Regions from separate parts of the Marinobacterium sp. xm-d-579 genome, predicted to be linked through region 3. Evidence: predicted binding sites of a transcription regulator. Region 3 holds the regulator's gene; each other region holds the start of a gene.

What was found. Region 3 encodes sigma-54, which starts transcription at its own class of promoters, with help from an activator protein. Its sites were predicted from a motif close to TGGCACNNNNNTTGCTNT; they were not measured.
Region 1: the regulator sigma-54 is predicted to act here: its motif matches at 2,516-2,533, upstream of glnA (glutamate--ammonia ligase).
Region 2: the regulator sigma-54 is predicted to act here: its motif matches at 1,617-1,634, upstream of glnK (P-II family nitrogen regulator).

The regions. Positions count from the first base shown of each region.
Region 1 covers NZ_WBYP01000004.1:345,115-349,382, forward strand. The annotation lists gene glnL (nitrogen regulation protein NR(II)) at 1-699, opposite strand, end outside; gene glnA (glutamate--ammonia ligase) at 1,024-2,430, opposite strand; gene typA (translational GTPase TypA) at 2,820-4,268, shown strand, end outside.
Region 2 covers NZ_WBYP01000003.1:156,691-160,958, forward strand. The annotation lists gene XMD579_RS07985 (ammonium transporter) at 1-1,189, opposite strand, end outside; gene glnK (P-II family nitrogen regulator) at 1,225-1,563, opposite strand; gene XMD579_RS07995 (accessory factor UbiK family protein) at 1,857-2,105, shown strand; gene XMD579_RS08000 (YifB family Mg chelatase-like AAA ATPase) at 2,145-3,638, shown strand; gene rep (DNA helicase Rep) at 3,714-4,268, shown strand, end outside.
Region 3 covers NZ_WBYP01000001.1:229,543-233,810, reverse strand. The annotation lists gene rapZ (RNase adapter RapZ) at 1-227, opposite strand, end outside; gene XMD579_RS01235 (PTS sugar transporter subunit IIA) at 230-688, opposite strand; gene hpf (ribosome hibernation-promoting factor, HPF/YfiA family) at 701-991, opposite strand; gene XMD579_RS01225 (RNA polymerase factor sigma-54) at 1,044-2,543, opposite strand; gene lptB (LPS export ABC transporter ATP-binding protein) at 2,574-3,299, opposite strand; gene lptA (lipopolysaccharide transport periplasmic protein LptA) at 3,302-3,811, opposite strand; gene lptC (LPS export ABC transporter periplasmic protein LptC) at 3,786-4,268, opposite strand, start outside.

The DNA.
Region 1 (4,268 bases), on a different contig from region 3:
GTCGCCGTTAAACTCCGGCAGACTTGGGTCGTAGTCACGAACCAACTGAATCTCTTGCTCGCTTTCAACTTCAATCAGAGCACGCACACGCTCGAGCACCTCGTGAATGTTCACCGGGTGTATGTTGGGCTTCTTGTAAGGCCCCATCAGACGATCCACCAGATTTCTTAACCGATCCGCTTCATCGATGATAATTCCGGTGAACTCTTTAAGCCCCTCATCATCCAGCTCGCGCTCTAGCAACTGTGCAGAGCCGCGAATCCCGCCCAACGGGTTCTTGATCTCATGTGCCAAGCCACGCACAAGCACTTTGGCGGTGGCATGTCGATTCAACATCTCCTCTTCACGCTCAATTCGAACCAGGCGATCACGTGGGTGCAACTCCATCAGTAGAAACCCATTCGGTAACCTTGAGATGGTGTAATCCGTCATCAACTCGTTACCACCAAAGGTAATCAGAGCGGCTTCGCGTTTACTGACATGCTGTCCCGTCGCAGAGACACTCTCTAATAGCTTGAGCTCCTCTTCGGAACCAATAAAGAGATACTCGATGTGTGAATTTTTTAAGCGTTTAAAGCTACCCTCTAACAGAACCTCAGCGGCCGGATTCATATACTTCAACTCGAACTTCTGCCCCAGTACCAATACAGCCGTATTGAGGTTTTCAAGAATCAATTTGTACTGTTGCGATCCGAACATTAGGTATTCCCAAGGGTTTTGATGACTTAACAGCTCTACTCTAACGTTAAGCCTTAATAGCTCTACTTAATAAGCAAAAAGGTTGCCAACTCAGCGAAACCCAGTAACCACGGGCTTTTGAGTTTTAGCATGCACAATAGAATGGCATATATGAAGATATTATGCACCATTTTGGTGCGAGGTGTTTTGTGCGCATCCATGCGCCTGCAGGATACCGTTCGTCCTGGCATGCCCTGCTCCTGCACATCCTTTTGCTAGCAGGATACCGTTCGTCCTGAACATAAAAAACCCGGCAGGTGCCGGGTTTTTTGAATCGATAAGATCTTAAACTGAGTAGTAAAGATCGTATTCGATTGGGTGAGTTGTCTGGCTCACTTGAGCACACTCTTCACGCTTAAGTTCGATGTAAGCGTTTAGCATGTCTTCAGTGAATACGCCGCCGCGAGTTAGGAACTCGTGATCAGCTTCTAGAGCGTCCAGAGCTTCTTCTAGTGAAGAACAAACCTGTGGGATCTGAGCAGCTTCTTCAGCTGGTAGATCGTAAAGGTCTTTGTCTGCTGCATCGCCAGGGTGGATCTTGTTCTGGATACCGTCAAGACCCGCCATCATTAGCGCAGAGAACGCTAGGTATGGGTTAGCGATTGGATCAGGGAAGCGTGTCTCGATACGACGGCCTTTAGGGCTAGTTACGTATGGGATACGGATAGAAGCTGAACGGTTACGAGCTGAGTAAGCTAGCATAACTGGTGCTTCGAAGCCTGGAACAAGACGCTTGTACGAGTTAGTACCTGGGTTACATAGAGCGTTAAGCGCTTTAGCGTGCTTGATGATACCGCCGATGTAGTAAAGAGCTTCTTCAGATAGGCCCGCGTATGCGTCGCCAGCGAAGATGTTAACACCGCCTTTAGATAGAGACTGGTGAACGTGCATACCAGAGCCGTTGTCACCAACGATTGGCTTAGGCATGAACGTAGCTGTTTTACCGTAAGCGTGAGCAACGTTGTGAACTGCGTACTTAAGAATCTGAACTTCGTCAGCTTTCTTAACAAGGGTGTTACCTGCCACACCGATTTCACACTGACCAGCAGTTGCTACTTCGTGGTGGTGTACTTCTACGTGCAGACCCATCGCTGTCATCGCGTCACACATTGCAGCACGAAGATCGTGTAGAGAGTCTACTGGTGGTACTGGGAAGTAACCGCCTTTAACGCGTGGACGGTGACCTGTGTTACCGCCTTCGAATTTGCTGTTAGAAGACCATGCAGCTTCTTCAGAAGATACAGTGTAGCCACAACCAGACATGTCAGAGTGGAAGTGAACTTCGTCAAATACGAAGAACTCTGGCTCTGGACCGAACATAGCGCTGTCAGCGATACCTGTTGATTTCAGGTACTCTTCTGCACGCTTAGCAACAGAACGTGGATCACGCTCGTAACCAAGACCTGTAGCAGGCTCAACGATGTCACAACGGATGATGACTGTTGCATCTTCAGAGAATGGATCAACGATAGATGAAGAGTCATCTGGACGAAGGATCATGTCAGAGTCGTTAATACCCTTCCAACCTTGGATAGATGAGCCATCAAACATTTTGCCGTCTTCGAAGAAGTCGTCACCCATTTCGTGAACTGGGATAGTTACGTGCTGCTCTTTACCTTTAGAGTCTGTAAAGCGAAGGTCGATCCACTTCGCGTCAGTTTCTTTGATCAGATTTAGTGTCTGTTCAGACATTATGGCTCTCTCCATTATCAGATATTGCCAGACTAGTAGCCTTGGGTTTAAGCCTGCACCATGCAAGCTCAGTCTTCCTAACGAGCTAGCAAACAGTATGCCAACTCGAAAAAAGTCTTTATTTACGGTGATTTACCGCATCAGCAACGAATCACCAATGACAATAAACGCACCAATTTGATGCACACCTAAAACATACGCACCACAATGGTGCTTTAAACTATTACTAGTCTGTCGATGTGTGCCAATATGATACTCCAGCCAAAAAATTTTGCACTAGATTCGCTTCTAACAATTGTTCATATGGTCCAAATTTATTGGCTATTAATTCGCCTTGATCACGCTCGACGCGTATAATCCGCGCATCTTTAATTAATGAGACTCACCTCGTGATCGAAAATCTTCGCAATATCGCCATCATCGCACACGTCGACCATGGCAAAACCACCCTAGTTGATAAACTTCTAGAGCAGTCAGGTACCCTTGGCCGTCGTGATGAAGGCGCTGAGCGCGTCATGGACTCAAACGACCAAGAGAAAGAGCGTGGCATCACCATCCTTGCCAAAAACACCGCCATCACTTGGAACGACTACCGCATCAACATCGTCGATACTCCTGGGCACGCCGATTTCGGTGGTGAGGTAGAGCGTGTTATGTCGATGGTTGACTCGGTCCTTCTGCTTGTTGATGCAGTTGATGGTCCAATGCCACAAACACGCTTCGTTACTCAGAAAGCCTTTGCACGCGGCCTTAAGCCAATCGTTGTTATCAACAAAATCGACCGTCCTGGTGCACGTCCAGATTGGGTTATGGATCAGGTTTTCGAACTGTTCGACAACCTAGGCGCTACCGATGAGCAGTTGGACTTCCCGATTGTCTACGCCTCAGCGATCAACGGTATTGCGGGTGATGATCACGAAGCTATGGCTGACGATATGACGCCTCTATTTGAAGCGATCATCAAGCACGTTGATGCGCCTCACGTCGATACAGAAGGTCCATTCCAGATGCAGGTCTCTGCGTTGGACTACAACAGCTTTGTCGGTGTTATCGGTGTGGGTCGTATCTCACGCGGTAAGATCTCTACCAACACGCCTGTTAAAGTCATCGATTCACACGCAAAAATGCGTTCAGGTCGTATCCTTAAGATCATGGGCTACCACGGTCTTGATCGTGTCGATGTCGACAGTGCACAAGCAGGTGACATTGTCTGTATTACCGGTCTAGACGAACTCAACATCTCAGATACGCTGTGTCACCCAGATGTTGTTGAAGCACTACCAGCACTCTCTGTCGATGAGCCAACCGTCTCTATGACATTCCAGGTCAACGACTCTCCGTTTGCCGGTAAAGAGGGCAAATTCGTTACCAGCCGTAACATCAAAGAGCGTCTAGAGCGCGAATTGATTCACAACGTAGCACTGCGTGTAGAGCCGGGTGATAGCCCTGAGAAATTCCGTGTATCAGGTCGTGGTGAACTTCACCTATCGGTACTGATTGAGACCATGCGCCGTGAAGGCTTCGAACTTGGCATCAGCCGTCCTGAAGTAATTCAGAAAGAGGTAGATGGCGAAATCCACGAACCTTACGAGATCGTTATGATCGACGTTGAAGAGCAGCACCAGGGCTCGATCATCGAAGAGCTAGGCATGCGTCGCGGTGACATGACGAATATGGAAGTTGACGGCAAAGGCCGCTGTCGCCTGACCTTTATGATCCCTTCTCGCGGTTTGATCGGCTTCCGTAGCCAATTCCTAACCATGACGTCTGGTACTGGTATCATGAACTCAATCTTTGACCACTACGGTGTGGTGAAAGAGGGTGAGACGGTGACTCGT
Region 2 (4,268 bases), on a different contig from region 3:
CTTCGTACTCTTCCTCTTCAGTCACTCGGATGCCCATCACAGCTTTGATGATGCCCCAAACCACTAGGCTGACAACGAATACCCATACGAAGATTGTTAGGGCGCCGATGATCTGGCCAGAGAAAGTAGAACCGTCGTTAGTTACTGGTGCCAGTAGTAGACCAAGAAGACCTACAACACCGTGTACAGAGATCGCACCGACAGGATCGTCAATTTTTAGTTTATCCAGCGTTAGGATAGAGAAGACAACCAGAACACCACCGATCGCACCGAAGATGTGAGCTTGTAGTGCAGAAGGGGTTGAAGGCTCTGCTGTGATCGCTACTAGACCTGCTAGTGCACCGTTAAGTGCCATTGTAAGGTCAGCTTTACCGAACAGTAGGCGAGCAGTGATTAGTGCTGCTACCACACCGCCAGCCGCAGCTGCGTTAGTGTTCATGAAGACAACAGCGACCGCGTTTGAGTTTTCAACGTCAGAGGTTGCTAGAACCGAACCGCCGTTGAAACCGAACCAACCCATCCAAAGGATGAATGTACCTAGTGTTGCCATTGGTAGGTTAGCACCAGGGATCGCATTGATCTCGCCGTTCTTACCGTATTTGCCTTTACGTGCACCTAGTAATAGGACACCTGCTAGTGCTGCTGCAGCACCTGCCATGTGTACGATACCTGAACCCGCGAAGTCAGAGAAACCAAGGTCACCTAGAGTGTACATGCCGAATACAGCGTTGCCGCCCCAAGTCCAAGAACCTTCCATTGGGTAGATGAAGCCAGTCATCACAACCGCGAACGCTAGGAACGCCCAAAGCTTCATACGCTCAGCAACCGCACCCGATACGATAGACATTGCTGTTGCAACGAATACGACCTGGAAGAAGAAGTCAGCTGATGGTGCGTACGTCCACTCATCGGCAACACCGTCACCCGTGATGCTAGATAGGAAGTAATCACCGCCGTACATGATCGCGTAACCGCAAACGAAGTACATGATGCAAGAGATCGCGAATAGCGCGATGTTCTTAGTTAGAATTTCAGTGGTGTTCTTAGAACGAACAAGACCCGCTTCTAGCATTGAGAAGCCTGCCGCCATCCACATAACCAGCGCACCACATACCAAGAAGTAGAAGGTATCGAGTGCGTACTTCAGCTGGGTTACATCACCAGCTGTTGTATTCAAAAGTTCTTCCATTGTTATGCCCTCCAATAAGGCCAAAAATCAAAACGTTATAGAGCTTCGTCGCCGGTCTCACCGGTACGGATGCGAACCACTTGTTCAAGCGCTGAAACAAAAATCTTACCGTCACCAATTTTGCCGGTTTGCGCGGCATTGGTGATCGCTTCGATAACCTGGTCTACGATCTCATCAGAGACAGCAGCGTCTAGGCGAACTTTAGGTAGGAAGTCCACAACATACTCTGCACCACGGTAGAGTTCGGTGTGGCCTTTTTGACGGCCAAAGCCTTTAACTTCAGTCACGGTGATACCTTGTACACCGATCTCTGATAGCGCTTCGCGCACGTCGTCAAGCTTGAATGGCTTAATTACGGCTGACACTAGTTTCATCAGATTTCTCCTTAATGTGAAAAGGGAGGATTAATTTTTTCCTGTGAACTCTATTTGCGAAACTTGTGCCAACTTTTAAAAATAACTTATAAAACATTGACTTATAAATTTTTCATGGGTCTCTTTACCGTTTTATCAACCTTTATAGTGCACGCCAGTATGCACCACAAAAGTGCATGCACTACTTTGGTGCGCCATATTGAGGCTAAAATAGTGATCATAGACGCTTGTCTTAAAAGGGTTCTGGTATAGTGCATCTATTGAGACGCATATCGATGTTAAAGGGGGCTGAGATGCTTGATCCTAAGATGTTTGAAAACCTAAGTCAGACGATGACCCAATTCCTTCAGGGTAACTCATCACTTCCAGGTCAGGAGGCGATGCAGCAGCAAATTAAAACTGTACTTCAATCAAGTTTTGCTAAACTGGATTTAGTCACTCGGGAGGAGTTTGACGCTCAGGCCGCTGTACTTCAGCGAACTCGAGAAAAATTAGAGCAGTTGGAAGCGATGGTTGCTGAGTTGGAGTCAAAAGAGTCCTAAAGCAACGCTAGGCCAACTGCAGGACCCAAGGATGGCGTCATGGCATTGGCAACTCTTTATAGCCGAGCTCAGCTCGGTATCGAGGCACCTCGCGTTCGCGTTGAAGTGCACCTTTCAGGAGGCTTACCCTCCTTTGCAATTGTGGGTATGGCAGAGACCGCGGTGCGTGAAAGCCGCGAGCGTGTGCGCAGTGCACTGTTAAACGCCGGCTTTGAATACCCGCAACGACGAATCACCGTTAACTTATCACCGGCCGATCTCCCCAAAGAGGGCGGACGCTATGACCTAGCCATTGCGCTTGGCATTCTGTTGGCATCCAATCAGCTTAAAACAACTCACCTGCAGCAGGCAGAGCTCTACTCAGAATTGGGCTTGGACGGCAAACTGCACCCTATTAGAGGCCTATTTCCGGCCGCCTATGCCTGTGCTGAAGCGGATTCACTGATTGTTATTGCCCCCGATAATAGCCAAGAAGCCTCTCTCGCGGGTGCTAAGCAACAACTTTCAGCTAAGACGCTGTACGATCTATGTCAGGCGTTGAGTGCTGAAAAGCTACCTGAAATAGACCCTCAACCCCCAGTTCATTCTCCGCCGAGTTACCCCGTAGATCTTTCAGAAGTTCGGGGACAACCGATGGCCCGTCGTGCCTTGGAAGTGGCCGCCAGTGGAATGCATAACCTGCTTTTGAGCGGTCCTCCGGGCAGTGGTAAAAGTATGTTGGCCCAAGCACTGCCATCGATCCTACCGCCACTTTCGCAATCCAGTTGTATCGAAACGGCCAGTATCTATTCGGTCTCGGGTTTGCCGGTCGAGCGATTGTTTCGGGGTGAACGACCCTACAGAGCACCGCACCACAGTGCATCATCACGGGCGATGGTGGGGGGTGGATCTTCCCCTAGGCCGGGTGAGATCTCACTGGCGCATCAAGGGGTTCTATTTCTGGATGAGCTGCCAGAATTTCCCCGTTCTGTTCTGGAAGTTCTGCGAGAGCCGCTTGAAACCGGTGAGGTCAGTATTTCTAGAGTGGCGGGCACGCTGACCTACCCTGCGCGTTTCTCTTTGATGGCGGCGATGAATCCTTGCCCCTGCGGTTACTACGCTGATGGGACCGAGCGATGTCAATGTTCGCAGACTGCGATCGATCGATACCAGGGGCGAGTCTCTGGCCCCTTGTTGGATCGATTTGATATGCGGTTGGCTTTAAGTGCGGTGCCAACAGAAGAGCTATTACTCGGCGAATCGCATGAGGAGCGCTCTGACGCAGTTCGTAAGCGAGTTAGTCAGTGTCAGCAGCGACAGTATGATCGGCAGGGCAAGCTCAACTCTGAGCTAACAGGCAGTGAAGTCCAAAAAGAGCTGAATGCTTCAGAGTCATTATCAAAAGAGTTTATGGTGATAGCGACACGCTTACAGCTCTCCGCTAGGGCTTGCCATAGAGCACTTCGCGTGGCTCGCACACTGGCGGATATGAATGCAGATCAGGCGATCGAAAACAGCCACATTATGGAGGCGCTCAGCTATCGACAGCTTTAACTGATGAGCAGATCTTGGGCTTGCTGATGTCAGGGTGTACACTGTGCGCCCTAATATCGAGTCTGCTCATCAAACATGTCACGCCTTAACCCCCGTCAGAAAGAAGCCGTCGAATACATCAGTGGTCCACTGCTGGTATTGGCTGGCGCTGGCTCAGGTAAAACCAGTGTCATCACGCGAAAAATCGCTTATCTCATTGAAGAGTGCGGCATTGAGGCGCGCCACATTGCGGCGGTTACCTTTACCAACAAAGCCTCGCGTGAGATGAAAGAGCGAGTCATGTCGCTGGTGGAGGGTAAAGCGGCACGCGGTTTGATTGTCTCAACCTTCCACAATCTTGGTCTAACCATCTTGCGCCGTGAGCATAAAGCGCTCGGAATGAAGCCAGGCTTTTCGTTGTTTGATGACCAAGACAGTCGCATCTTAATTCGAGATCTTCTAGTCCATCACGATGAGGACACGGATAAGATCAATGTCGTTCAGAGCCAAATCTCCTCTTGGAAGAATGAGATGATCACGCCTCAACAGGCTCTGGAGACTGTCTCAGAGCCGATCGACATTCTCTGCGCCAGAGCCTATGAGGCATATGAGCGCCACCTTCGTGCCTATAACGCGGTCGATTTTGATGAT
Region 3 (4,268 bases):
GATTCCATGATCTCTGGGAAGGCTTTTAGGTCGGTATGCTGATTGCGGGCATCAATGCTCACAGCAATCAGAGGTGCGTTATTCTGGTCGTTAAGCATCTGCTCGACCAACGCTGGCAATAGCGTCGCCGGTAGGTTGTCTATGCAATAGAACCCAACATCTTCAAGTGCTTGCAAGGCGGTACTCTTCCCTGAACCACTGCGACCCGAGATAACAACGACTCTCATGATCAGACCTTTGATAGCTCAGTTGCTTTATTGAGTAGGGCCTCAGAATTCGTGCAGTCTCTGAGAGAATTGAGGGCTTCGGGCTTGCTGAACAGCTCGGCTAAACCAGCCAGTGTCTTAAGGTGCTCATCATTTCCATCATCGGGCACGATCAGTGCGCAGACAAGATCGACCGGCGCTGAATCGATTGAATCAAAATCGACACCGTCATCAAGTGTGATTAAGCAGGCGGATGCTGTTGAACAGCCCGGAATTCGACAGTGGGGTATACCCACGCCAGAGCCAATTCCTGTACTGCCTAATCGTTCACGATTAAGAAGGCCTGTAAAAATTTCATCTTCTGTTACGCCATCAACTGAAGAGGCCAGCTTTTCGCTGGCCACTTGTAGAAGGCGTTTTTTACTGGCGACTGACTCCCGGCAGGCGGTTGTTTCAGTCGTCAGTAGGTCACCTAGTTGCATGTTGTCGTTCGTTTATTTGTGAGATTTCATTTTTTCTTTATGCTTGATGATTTGGCGATCAAGCTTATCCACTAAGCCATCAATCGCTGCATACATGTCATCATGCTCATCAGAAGCGACCACTTGGCCACCGGCTAAGTGAACATCAGCCTCGGCTTTTTTACCCTGCTTTTCGACACTGAGAGTAACTTGTACATTCTGAATGTTGTCGAAGTGACGTTCTAGCTTATCGAACTTGTTACGTACGTATTCACTTAGAGCTTCAGTCAGGTCCACGTGATGACCAGTAATATTTATCTGCATATGACTTCTCCTCGTCTTAGGCGGAGTGAAAAAATGAGGCCGCCCACCTCAATTAAACCAAACGCTTTCTCTCATTTGAAGGTGGAATGTTGAGAACTTCGCGATATTTAGCAATGGTTCGTCTTGCAACATTCACCCCCTCTTCATCTAGTAGTGTAGCAAGCTTACTGTCACTTAGTGGCTTGCGAGGGTCTTCTTCTGAAATTAATTTTTTAATGATTGCTCGAATCGCAGTTGATGATGCACCACTGCCGTCACTGGTAGCCACCTGACTCGAAAAGAAATATTTCAATTCAAAGACACCGCGCGGGGTGTGCATGTATTTTCGAGTTGTAACACGGGAGATGGTGGATTCATGTAGATCAACGGCTTCAGCAATGTCGTGAAGAATAAGAGGCTTCATCGCCTGTTCACCCTGCTCGAGAAAACCGATCTGTCTAGTAACGATCTCCGTTGAGACCTTTAAGAGGGTCTCATTGCGGCTTTGTAAGCTCTTTATGAACCAGCGTGCATCCTGGAGATGGTCTTTTAAAAATTGGTTCTCCGCGGAGTTGTCTGCACGTTTAATCATGCCTGAGTAGACATCATTGATACGTAGTTCAGGGACTACGTCGTTATTGAGAGTGAGTGTCCACTCCCCCGCGCGTTTACGCACGATCACGTCCGGTACGATGTAATCAGTATCACCCAGATCTAAAGAGTCTCCTGGTGTTGGGTTAAGTGATTGAATCAACCTAACCACCTCTGACAGTTGCTCCTCTTTGAGCCTCATACGGCGCATCAAAGATTTAAAATCTCGACTGCCCAACAGGTTTAAATAGTCGGTCGCTAGGCGCAGTGACTCTGCGCGCCAAGGTGTCTCTATGGGTAGCTGTCTTAACTGGATTTTCAAACACTCTGCAAGATCACGGGCACCGACACCGGGTGGGTCAAACTGTTGAATGCGGTGAAGTACTGTCTCCACCTCATCCATTTCCACTTCAAAAAAGAGTTCAGGTAGCTCCTCTTGGCAGCTGAGAAGAATGTCCTGCAGATCGGTGATCAGATAGCCACGATCATCGATAGAGTCAATAATCATCTCAGCAATGTATCGATCAACATCGCTGAAATTAACCAGATTCAGTTGCCAATTAAGGTGGTCTTGGATGGTTTCAACCGCAGCGTCATTATCACCTGGCATCCAATCATCATCACGATTGGAATTTGAAGAGCTTTGGTAAGTATCGTCCCATTGACTGTCGGTTGAAAGCTGTTCAGGTATGTCATCAGTAGACCAGCTATCTTCCGGCTGAGACGATTCGAACGTCTCTTCGATCTCTGAATTAGATTGGGTCTCATCTGAGGTTGATGACTCTTTTTGCTCAATGCTTTGAGAGTTCTCTTCACTCTGATCTTCTTCATCGGCTACCTCCAGTAGTGGGTTACTATCGAGTGCCTCTTGAATCTCTGTCTGTAGCTCTAAGGAGGAGAGTTGCAGCAATTTGATCGCTTGCTGCAATTGTGGGGTCATGGACAGGTTCTGTCCGACTTTGAGCTGTAAAGAGTGCTTCATTAAAATGATAATTACTTAAAAGTGTGAGAGTTACAAGCGAAAATCATTGCCCAGATAAGCCTCTTTAACGGCTTGATTCATCATGATCTGCTCAGGCTCACCCTCTGCAAGAATGTTACCCTCACTAACGATGTAAGCCCGTTCGCAAATGTCGAGAGTCTCTCTGACATTGTGATCGGTTATCAGGACGCCAATACCTCGATCTTTAAGGTGCCTGATGGTCTGTTTGATGTCGCTGACAGAGATGGGGTCTACACCAGCAAAAGGCTCGTCCAGTAGGATGAAGTCAGGGTCGTTTGCTAGGGCTCTTGCAATCTCAACTCGGCGTCTCTCACCCCCAGATAGGACCATCCCTTTGGACTCTTTGATGTGAGTGATATGGAACTCTTCTAGTAGAGATTGAGCTTTCTCGTGTTGTTGATCTTTGGTCAGGTCTTTTCTCTGCTCCAGTATGGCCATCAGGTTATCGTAGACACTCAGCTTTCTGAATACAGAGGCCTCTTGCGGAAGATAGCCTAAGCCGCGTTTTGCGCGCTCATGAATAGGCATTCTAGTGACGTCGTCGCCATTGAGACGAATGTTGCCTCGATCCGCTCTGACCAGACCTACAATCATATAGAAGCAGGTTGTCTTACCCGCACCGTTGGGCCCAAGCAATCCGATAATCTCACCAGGCTCAACAGTGACGGACACATCTTGAATAACAGAGCGTCCTTTGTAGCTTTTGGCTAGGTGGAGGGCTTCGAGTGAACTCATGGTTAATTATCTTTTTTAGGCTGAAGAACCATTTTGACACGCTGGCTTCCGCTCTCACTGCTAAAGGCTTTTACTTTAGAGTTCGCCATGTCGTAATTAATTTTAGCCCCAGTGAACTCGTCACCACCCTGAGTCACTCTAGCGTTCCCCGTAATTAACAGCAGTTGAGAGCTTACTGTGTAATCCAGAGTTGAGCCGGTTGCATAGGTAATCTCTTGGTCCAGTTGAGGGCGTTGTTCGAAGTAGGCTGGAGCACCTTTTGAGATGATCTGATTGATGGTGTCATCATTACCACGTAACAGATCGACGGTTTCACCTTTAAGCACCATTGATCCCTGGGTGATGATGACGTTGCCTGTGTATCGAGTGACTCCTTTGGCCTCATCAATATTAGCTGAGTCTGCCTCTACGTAGATGGGTTCGTCTCGATCGGTTGGCAGCGCTAAAGCTGATCCACTAAGAACAACTGTAAAGGCTAGAAATAGGTTACTGGTCAGTGCTCGAAGCGACATAGGCCCCCCTCACGGTTGAATGAAGATCTAAGGTGTTTAATTCCGTATTCAGTGTCATGCCAACCCCTTTGGTTGAACCCTGGTTGTTCAGAAATTCGACGGCTACATCACTGGTCGCCAGATTCTGTTCTGGAAAGTAGCTCAACTGCTCTGTGAAGAGTGCAGTGTCTTTCTCAGAATCTGGATTATGGTGAAGCTCTACACTGCCTTCAAGGTCTAGTTGACTGTTGTCGTCAGCAAAAAAGCCCAGATCAGCATTGATGGTGTGTTCAGTCGTGCCATCTTGGCGATAGCCTACTGAGAAAGGTGTTGTTAACTTCATCTGTTCTGAGTTAACTAAATGCTCTGCTCGCGGAGTGTGGGTGACAGAGCTTAGATTGCCCGCTTCAGACCAACGAGTAAGAGTGGCGTCTATTACAAAAAAATCAATTCTGTTCGGGTTCTCTTTTAGGAGTAC